2 regions of the Staphylococcus sp. acrmy genome follow, and region 2 is predicted to be linked to the other one. Evidence: predicted binding sites of a transcription regulator. Region 2 holds the regulator's gene; the other holds the start of a gene.
The links. The regulator Rex, encoded in region 2, represses fermentation and respiration genes when NADH is low (regulators of the CRP and FNR family bind a similar motif). The targets are predictions, from matches to a motif close to TTGTGAAATATTTCACAA.

Region 1 (4,509 bases), on a different contig from region 2:
TATTCAGCGTAATAATAAACGAAATCATCATAAAAATAAAGATTACTATCAACGGTACACTGGCAAGAATAGATGCTGTTTTCAATACCTCGAGCGCCCGTTCCCCGCCTACTAACATAAGTGAGAATGGTAATAAACATAATGCGAAAGCCCAGAATAATCGATTGGCTTTTAAAGGTTCGCCAACGACTTTCTTTTGTGATGCAGCCGCTAAAATGTATGAACCTGAATCAAATGTAGTAGCTAAGAATAAGAATGCAGAAATTAAGAATAGAACTACAATCAATGTTGAGAATGGCAATTGATGCATAACCTCAATAATCGTAGCTTCAGTACCATGTGAATTTAAGAAATTAACCACATTAAATTCACCTGTAATTTGTAAATAAACTGCATAGTTACCAAAGATACCGAAGAATAATAGACATCCTAATGTACCATAAATAATTGTGCCTAAAATAACTTCTTTTAAACGACGACCTTTAGAAATACGGGCGATAAATAACCCAATAAATGGCGCATATACTAACCACCATGACCAATAGAAAATTGTCCAATCTTGTGGAAAGTTAGTTTCTTTGCGTCCTTTAATACCTCCAAATGGTTCAACCCATGTTGCCATATGGAAGAATTCTCTCAACATATTACCGAATCCTGTAATAGTCGTTTCCATAATAAAGACGGTTGGCCCTACAATAAATACGAAAGCTAATAAAATAAATGAAAGCCATACGTTAACATCGCTCAGTTTTTGGATTCCTTTTTTCAAACCAGTATAAGAACTGATTGCGAAGATGACCGTTATAGTTAACAGGATAATTGAACGTACTACCATATTCTCGCCGTCAATACCTGTTAATTTCTCGATGCCGGCAGAAATCATCGGTACACCAAGGGCAAGTGACGTTGCTGCGCCTCCTAATAATCCAAAGATAAATAAAATATCTACTACTTTACCTAAGAATTTATCAGTTTGACCTTTTAATACCGGACGACATGCTTGGCTGATTTTGTAGACTGGTTGTTTCTTCACGAAGACTAAATAGCCAATCGGTAAGGCTGGTAAAACATATATTGCCCAGGCAATAGGTCCCCAGTGGAACATGCCGTATTGCGTTGCGTATGTAAGAGCTTCATCTGTCATTCCTTTTGCGCCATTAGGTGGAACTTGGTAGTAGAATGCCCACTCAATAACACCCCAATATAGAATATCTGATCCGATACCGGCACAGAATAACATTGATGCCCAACTGAAATTGTTGAATTCTGGCTTGTCACTTGCTCTCCCTAATGTGACATTGCCGTATCTTCCAAATGCTATGTAAAGTACGAAGAATAAAATTGCTAATCCCATAAATAAATATACAGAACCTATTGAGTTCGAAATTGCACTGTTAATATCAGTAATCACTGTTTCACTAGCTTTTGGAAAAGCCATCATAGGAATCACCGCAACGAGTAGTACGACTACTGTCCCTATAAATGTTGGCCAATCCATAATCTTTTGACGTTTCAATTGTGTTCCTCCTCATTATAGTTATATCAATAGATGGTTTGACACACTTTATTCACATATTGACGATATCTAAAATTAAATAAAAATGCAAATTACATTCAAAATATTGTAAGTAAATTATTGAATAATTATATATTTCTGACATTTTTTAGCTTTTAAAATTGCTATAACAACAGTGTTAAATTAAAACTTAACGAATTTAACAAAATTATTAGTGCATGTATTTTGAATACTTATACATACAATATGAATTTATATTTATTTCTATTTTTTATAAAATAACTACTTTTCGAGTAACAAAAAAAGAGGAATCGAAATCCAATTGATTTCGTTATTCCTCTCTAGTTTGGCAATTTCATCTATTTAATATCCTAATATCGCTTTAATCAAGAACCCAACTATAATTGAAACAATGATTGTAAAGAATCCTGGAATAATAAAGCTTGTTGGTCGCGTACGTCCTGTTTCGTCTAAGTTCACGGCAAATAACAATGTCGGTTGCGCCGGAATAACGAAGTTGACGTTGAGCGTTTGGACCATCGCAATAAAGTACATAGGTGGAATGCCCATGCTCATTACAATAGGCACCATGATAGATGCTGTGGCTGTTTGTGAAATGACAATCATCGCCACAATGGCTACAAGAACAATCACTAACCAAGGTACAGATTGTATTGTTTTGCCAATATCATTTTGTATAATTTTTAAATTTTGCGGTGCATTAAAGACAGTTGCGCCTAACCAACCTGGCCCTAATACGGCGAAGAGTGCACCTATAGCAGATTGTGCAATATTCGATGATAGAATATCGCTTGTATTGATTTTCAACATTAATAAATTAATAGCAGCGCTTAAATACATAAAGAACTGAACAATTTCCGTCATCGTCACTTTCACTGTAGAGCCATCGACGTTAAATGATGGCATAAGATTTGGAAATACACCAAACGTCAAAATTCCTGCTACACATAGAAGAAAGCAAAGCACGCCAAGTTTCGTTTTAGTTGAAAATGACTGCGCTACATCCACGTCAGGTGTATGCGCAATTTCGCTTGAAGTTACGCTAGATTTACGCCCTACAAACGTACAAAATAAACTTAACATTAACATCGTAATAATAGCGGTCGGTAAGACAATACTTAAATATTTTCCCATTGAAATATCATAGCCTGCCATGACAGAGATAAGGTAAGCCGTAGATGAAGCTGCCGGACTACAGAGTAATGCTAAGTTGGCCGTTAATACCGATGCAGTTAGTGGACGTTTCGGTTGAATATTTGCTTTAGCGGCCGTACGTGCAATAATCGGTTCTAATGAAAGCGCAATATTGGCCGTACCTACCCCGAATACAAATAAAAAGACGATCATTGGGGCGATAAATATAATTGATTTAGGAAATCGTTCGATAATTTTAGAAGCAAGAAAGACTAAGTAGTCTATTCCACCTGTAGCTTGTAAAGTACCGCCAGCGATACCAATAGATAAGATGATTAAAATTGCAGTGACAGGTGCAGAACCTGGAGGCAGTTGAAAGCCGAATATCATAATAAGTTGTGCCACAATGGCGAAGATACCACATCCTAGTGCGCCAGCTGTACGCAATCCTAATAATATGGCCAATATCATTATGATAATTTCTACTACAAATAGTAGCATGATAAGCGCTCCTAACTTTTCAGAAAATTATTGTGATTTTTTTAACATAGATTATTTTATCACTTCAATATGTTAAAAGTATATAATTGATTAAAATTCACAAAGTTAAATGCATATAATCTGTGAACATCTATATTTCTTCACATAATACCATCATAAATGATAACGATTATCAAATAAAGTTAATGGCATAAAAATATCCCTTGAAAGTGAGGCGTCACCTACTACTTTCAAAGGATTATAATTTATCTATTGCTTATCTTTATTATGATAGTCTTTATTTGCCTCGTCTTTGAGTTCAACTTTTCCAGACTCATCATATGTTTCTTCATCATCAGTATGACCTCTTGCCATACGTACATTTCTTTCTTCTTCTTTTTGTTTTTTCTTTTTAGAACGTTTATCGTATGCGCGCTCTTCTAATAAAGAGCCCCAAATTAGTCCACATATAATGGCAATGGTTACTACAACGATTAATCCTATGATAATCCATTTTATTACTTCAAATGTCATATTTACTCACCGTCCTTCAACATTAATCGTGAACTATAATCTTTGTTGTATAGCTTCATTATTATTGTATTTCCCGTTCTGCTTCGGCTTCAATCACATTGCGAAGAATCTTGCTATGACATTTGAAAGAAAAAAGTTAGATAGAATTGAAGAAAATGAGGCTTAAACACGTCTTCATCTCAGTTAAGCATTACCAAAATAAAAAGGCTAAAACATTTATATTACATATAAATGTCCTAGCCTCTCACAACCTGGTAATGGTTGTCTTAAATTATGAAATGTAGTTGTATGAGCTTGCTTGGCTAGCTGAGATAGTACGTGTTGATACTACGCCAGGTCCGCCGTTATAGTTCATTTCAGAAACTTCTACTGAACCGTCATTGTTAACGTTCTCTACGTATGCTACGTGACCATAAGCACCTTGAGATGTTTGCATTACGGCACCAGCTTTAGGTGAGTTGTTTACTGAGTAACCAGCTTGAGCTGCTGCGTTTGCCCAGTTGTTAGCGTTGCCCCAAGTATTACCAATGCTGCCTACTTTGCCATATACGTAATACGTACATTGACCTGCAGTGTAAAGGTTAGCACCTGAACTTGATTTACCTGCAAATGCTTTTGTAGATGATTGTGTAGTTGGCGCATGTTGAGTTGTTACTTTAACGTTACGGTCTGATGTTGAATAGCTTGCACCTAAGCCGCCACCATTGTTATTACTGTTGTTTGCAGTATATGATTGAGTATTATTATTTGAATTAGTATTTGTAGTTTCTTGCGCATTATTATAACTGTAGTTGTAGTTATAATTATTGTTTGATTGTGTATTG
Region 2 (4,509 bases):
TTGTCGGTGTATTGACCTTTTCCATTAAAGGAAGTAAAATACCCGTCTTCGTAACTGCAGCGGATAAAGCATATAAAATTAAGGCTACCCAGCTACCAATAAGGCCTTCGCCAGCTCGGTACCAAGTTCCTGTTGCACATCCTCCAGCTAAAACAATACCGATACCAAAAATAAATGAACCGATAATTGTCCCGATTACTGGAAATGTTTCATGAGCTATTGTTATGACTCCGAAACTCGTTAAAGCTAATAAGCCGATACTTTGAACGGTAATGGCTACTAATAAAGCATAAAACATTTTATTATTCTTTTGCACATACATATCTCTAAAGCCACCTGTTAAGCAAAAACGTGTACGTTGCATAACAAAGCCTAGTAGTATTCCTACGATAAGACCGCTAATAATCATCCATGTCAAAAGCAATTCATCCTTTCCCGATTAATTTACTAAGATATTATAATAGAAAGTTACACTTTTGGCAATACAAGACGGTTATTTACATTAGTGAACATCATTTATTGGTTTGCAAGATCACAAATTATTAATGTCTTAGTCTTTTATTTTTATAAAATTATAGTTAGACATAAATAAAGCTCTTTAATCTATGGATGCGATTAAAGAGCCTTACTTATTTCTCTGTCATTTTTGTCGTATTTAATTTGAATAATTTTTCATAAAGAATAGTAGTGATTGAAGTTCAATACCTAAATCTATATGATGAACTTGTACGCTACTTGGCGTTTCAACTCTAGCTGGTGTAAAATTTAAGATACCTTTCACATTTGCTTCTACTAAGTTATCAACTACTTGTTGAGCTACATTTTCAGGAGTAGTGAGGATAACCACACTAATTCCTTTCGATTCGAGAACTTCTTTTAAATTATCCATATCGTGAATCGTTACATCGCCTATTTGAGTTCCAATGATGTTTGAATCAATGTCAAAGGCTTCAGTAATTGTCATTTCATCGTGTATAGAAAAGTTATACGTTAGAAGTGCACGTCCTAAGTTACCAACACCTACGATGCCAATGTAAATATTATCACTGTCACTAAGTTCTGATTTGAAGAATTCTAGTAAGCTATCAATATTATAGCCATAACCTTTTTTACCTAATTCTCCAAAATAAGAAAAGTCTCTTCTAATAGTGGCCGACTCTATATTGAGTGCTTCGCTAATCGTTTTAGAGTTCACTCGATCAATTCCTTTAGACTTCAAAGTATTAACGAATCTATAATATAACGGTAGTCGTTTCAAGGTTGCACGAGGAATCTTAGCATGATTTTGAGCCATTTTTTGTGTCCCCCTTTTGTTTGAATTTTTAATCTATGTATCCAAACTAATTAGAGTGCAATTAGTCATTACTGTGAAATCTATATTATGCCCTATAATGAATACTGGAATATTATACCTTAACACTTTTTAAAAATAAATATCTTAGTTTCATGAAAATATGTTATACGGTAAAATATAGAGTAATATACAACGGAAAATTTAAAATAAAATAATAAATATAGAAAGGTGAAACTTAATGATACTCTTGCAATTAAACGATATTTCGAAGTCGTTCGACGGTGAAGATATATTCACACGTGTTAATTTCGAAGTTAAGACCGGAGAACGAATTGGCGTCGTTGGTCGAAATGGTGCCGGCAAGTCTACATTAATGAAAATTATTGCAGGTGTTGAAGATTACGATAGTGGCCATATTTCTAAAATTAAAAATCTTAGTATCGGCTATTTAACTCAACAAATGACTTTAAATTCATCAGCTTCAGTTTTTGAAGAAATGTCGAAGCCATTTGAACATATTAAAAAGATGGAAGCTTTAATTAAAGAAGAAACGGATTGGTTAGCAATACATGCTAACGACTATGAAACCACTGAATATCAGCAACACATGGAGCGTTATGAATCTTTATCTAATCAATTTGAACAATTAGATGGCTATCAATACGAAAGTAAAATTAAATCAGTGTTACATGGACTTAATTTTACTGAAGAAGATTTTAATAAACCTATCAACGACTTTAGTGGCGGACAAAAAACACGCTTATCTCTTGCACAAATGTTACTAAGCGAACCCGATTTATTACTACTGGATGAACCGACGAACCATTTAGACTTAGAAACGACTCAATGGCTAGAAGATTATTTAAAGTATTTTAATGGCGCAATAGTTATTATTAGTCACGATCGTTATTTCCTAGATAAGATTGTTACTCAAGTATATGACGTTGCATTAGGTGATGTTAAACGCTATGTAGGTAATTATGAACAATTTATAACACAACGTGATAAATACTATGAAAGTCGTATGCAAGAATATGAGAAGCAACAAGAAGAAATTAAACGTCTTGAAACATTTGTTGAAAAAAATATTACACGTGCATCCACAAGTGGTATGGCTAAGAGTCGTCGCAAAACATTAGAAAAAATGGAACGCATTGATAAACCAATGTTAGATGCTAGAAGTGCTAATATTCAATTTGGTTTTGAACGTAATACGGGTAATGACGTCATGCATGTGCGTGACCTAGAAATTGGTTATAGCTCCCCTATTACTCAACCTATTAATTTTGAAGTTTCAAAAGGCGACCATATTGCAATTATCGGACCAAATGGCGTAGGAAAAACGACTTTGATTCAAACGATTGCGAATCGTCAACGTAAATTAGGTGGCGAAGTCACATTTGGGGCTAATTTACAAATTGGTTATTATGATCAAAAACAAGCTGAATTTAAATCAAGTAAGACCATCTTAGATTACGTATGGGATCAATATCCTAATATGAATGAGAAAGATGTGCGTGCGGTACTTGGTCGTTTCTTATTCGTACAAGACGATGTTAAAAAAATTATTAACGATTTATCCGGTGGGGAAAAAGCCCGCTTACAACTAGTCTTACTTATGCTACAAAGAGATAATGTGTTAATCCTTGATGAACCGACGAACCATTTAGATATCGATTCAAAAGAAATGTTAGAACAAGCCTTACAATATTTTGAAGGTACTATTTTATTCGTTTCCCATGACCGTTATTTTATAAATCAATTGTCTAATAAAGTCTTTAATCTCAACAGTGAGGGTGGGAAAATGTATCTAGGCGATTATCAGTATTATATTGAAAAAACAGAAGAAGCAACTGCGTTAAAAGCTTTCGAAGCGGAACGCAATCCAAGTGATACATCATCTTCTCAACCTGATAATGAAAAGTTAAACAATGCCTATGACACTCAAAAACAACAACGCAGAGAACAACGAAAACTAGAACGTCAAATTGAACAGTGTGAAACTAAAATTGAAGAATATGAAGAATATATTTCACAAATTGACGAACTACTCACCCAACCTGAAGTATTTAGTGATCCTGAAAAATCAGCAGAATATGCAAATCAAAAACAAGAAACCGAACAAAAATTAGAACAAGTTATGGTAGAATGGGAAGAATTACAAGAAAAGTTATAATACACTTTATCAATCCAATAACTAGGAAAAGTTCACAAACTTTTTCTAGTTATTTTTATTCGATTTCACTCAGAATGTTATAAACAGTAAAAACCTTATAATAACAACTATCCACAAAGTTATCCTAGTTATCCACAAGTAATATGTAACTTATTTACATTTCTTTTACACAAAATTTAAGCTATATCCACACTGTTAAACACCGTTTATCCACAACTTATACACTTTCTGTTGATAAGTACACACGTTCCCTATTGACTTGGGCATAGTATTTAGACGTCCTAATTATCTCTATTCTTAATTTTTTTCTTCTTTTACCGTAGACAATTGGATATAAAAAATACGTTGTTTAATAACTAATTACTTTACAAATAAAGCGCTAAGCTATTATCAATTACTGATAGTTAGCTTAACGCTTTTATTAGATTCCTTTTATTCAATTGTAGCTTCTTCAATATCAATGTTGTTTTGACCATTTAAATCTAATCCTGCTGTAATACCCGCTTCATAGAAGTAATAACCCGCTGCACCAATCATCGCTGCATTATCTGTACAAAGTTTTGGGCTTGGAATAGATAGTTTAATGTCATTTTCTTCACATAACTCAGTTAGACGCTGACGTAAGCCTTTATTACTTGCGACACCACCTGCAACAATTAAGCGTTTTACATCATATTCCTGACACGCTTTAACTGCTTTAGTACTTAATACATCAACGACGCTTTGTTGAAAGCTCGTAGCCACATCTGCTTTAATAATCTCTTCATTTTTTTGACGTTGATTATGCAATTTATTAATAACTGCACTTTTCAAGCCACTAAAACTAAAATCATAGCTATCTTTTTCTAACCAAACTCTTGGAAAATGATACGTGTCATTACCAGTAGCGGCTAATTTATCAATTTCCGGTCCTCCTGGATAAGGTAAATCAATCGTGCGTGCAACTTTATCATAGGCCTCGCCTACTGCATCATCACGCGTTTCACCAATCACTTCGAAATTCATATGTGATTTCATATAAACTAGTTCAGTGTGGCCA

Region 1: the regulator Rex is predicted to act here: its motif matches at 3,203-3,220, upstream of FH144_RS00535 (anaerobic C4-dicarboxylate transporter family protein).

What each region holds. Positions count from the first base shown of each region.
Region 1 is NZ_JALCVE010000001.1:113,504-118,012, forward strand. It holds gene FH144_RS00530 (BCCT family transporter) at 1-1,516, opposite strand, end outside; gene FH144_RS00535 (anaerobic C4-dicarboxylate transporter family protein) at 1,880-3,172, opposite strand; gene FH144_RS00540 (hypothetical protein) at 3,422-3,685, opposite strand; gene FH144_RS00545 (CHAP domain-containing protein) at 3,957-4,509, opposite strand, start outside.
Region 2 is NZ_JALCVE010000008.1:88,321-92,829, forward strand. It holds gene FH144_RS09335 (YeeE/YedE family protein) at 1-409, opposite strand, end outside; gene FH144_RS09340 (redox-sensing transcriptional repressor Rex) at 656-1,294, opposite strand; gene FH144_RS09345 (ABC-F family ATP-binding cassette domain-containing protein) at 1,533-3,470, shown strand; gene tsaD (tRNA (adenosine(37)-N6)-threonylcarbamoyltransferase complex transferase subunit TsaD) at 3,903-4,509, opposite strand, start outside.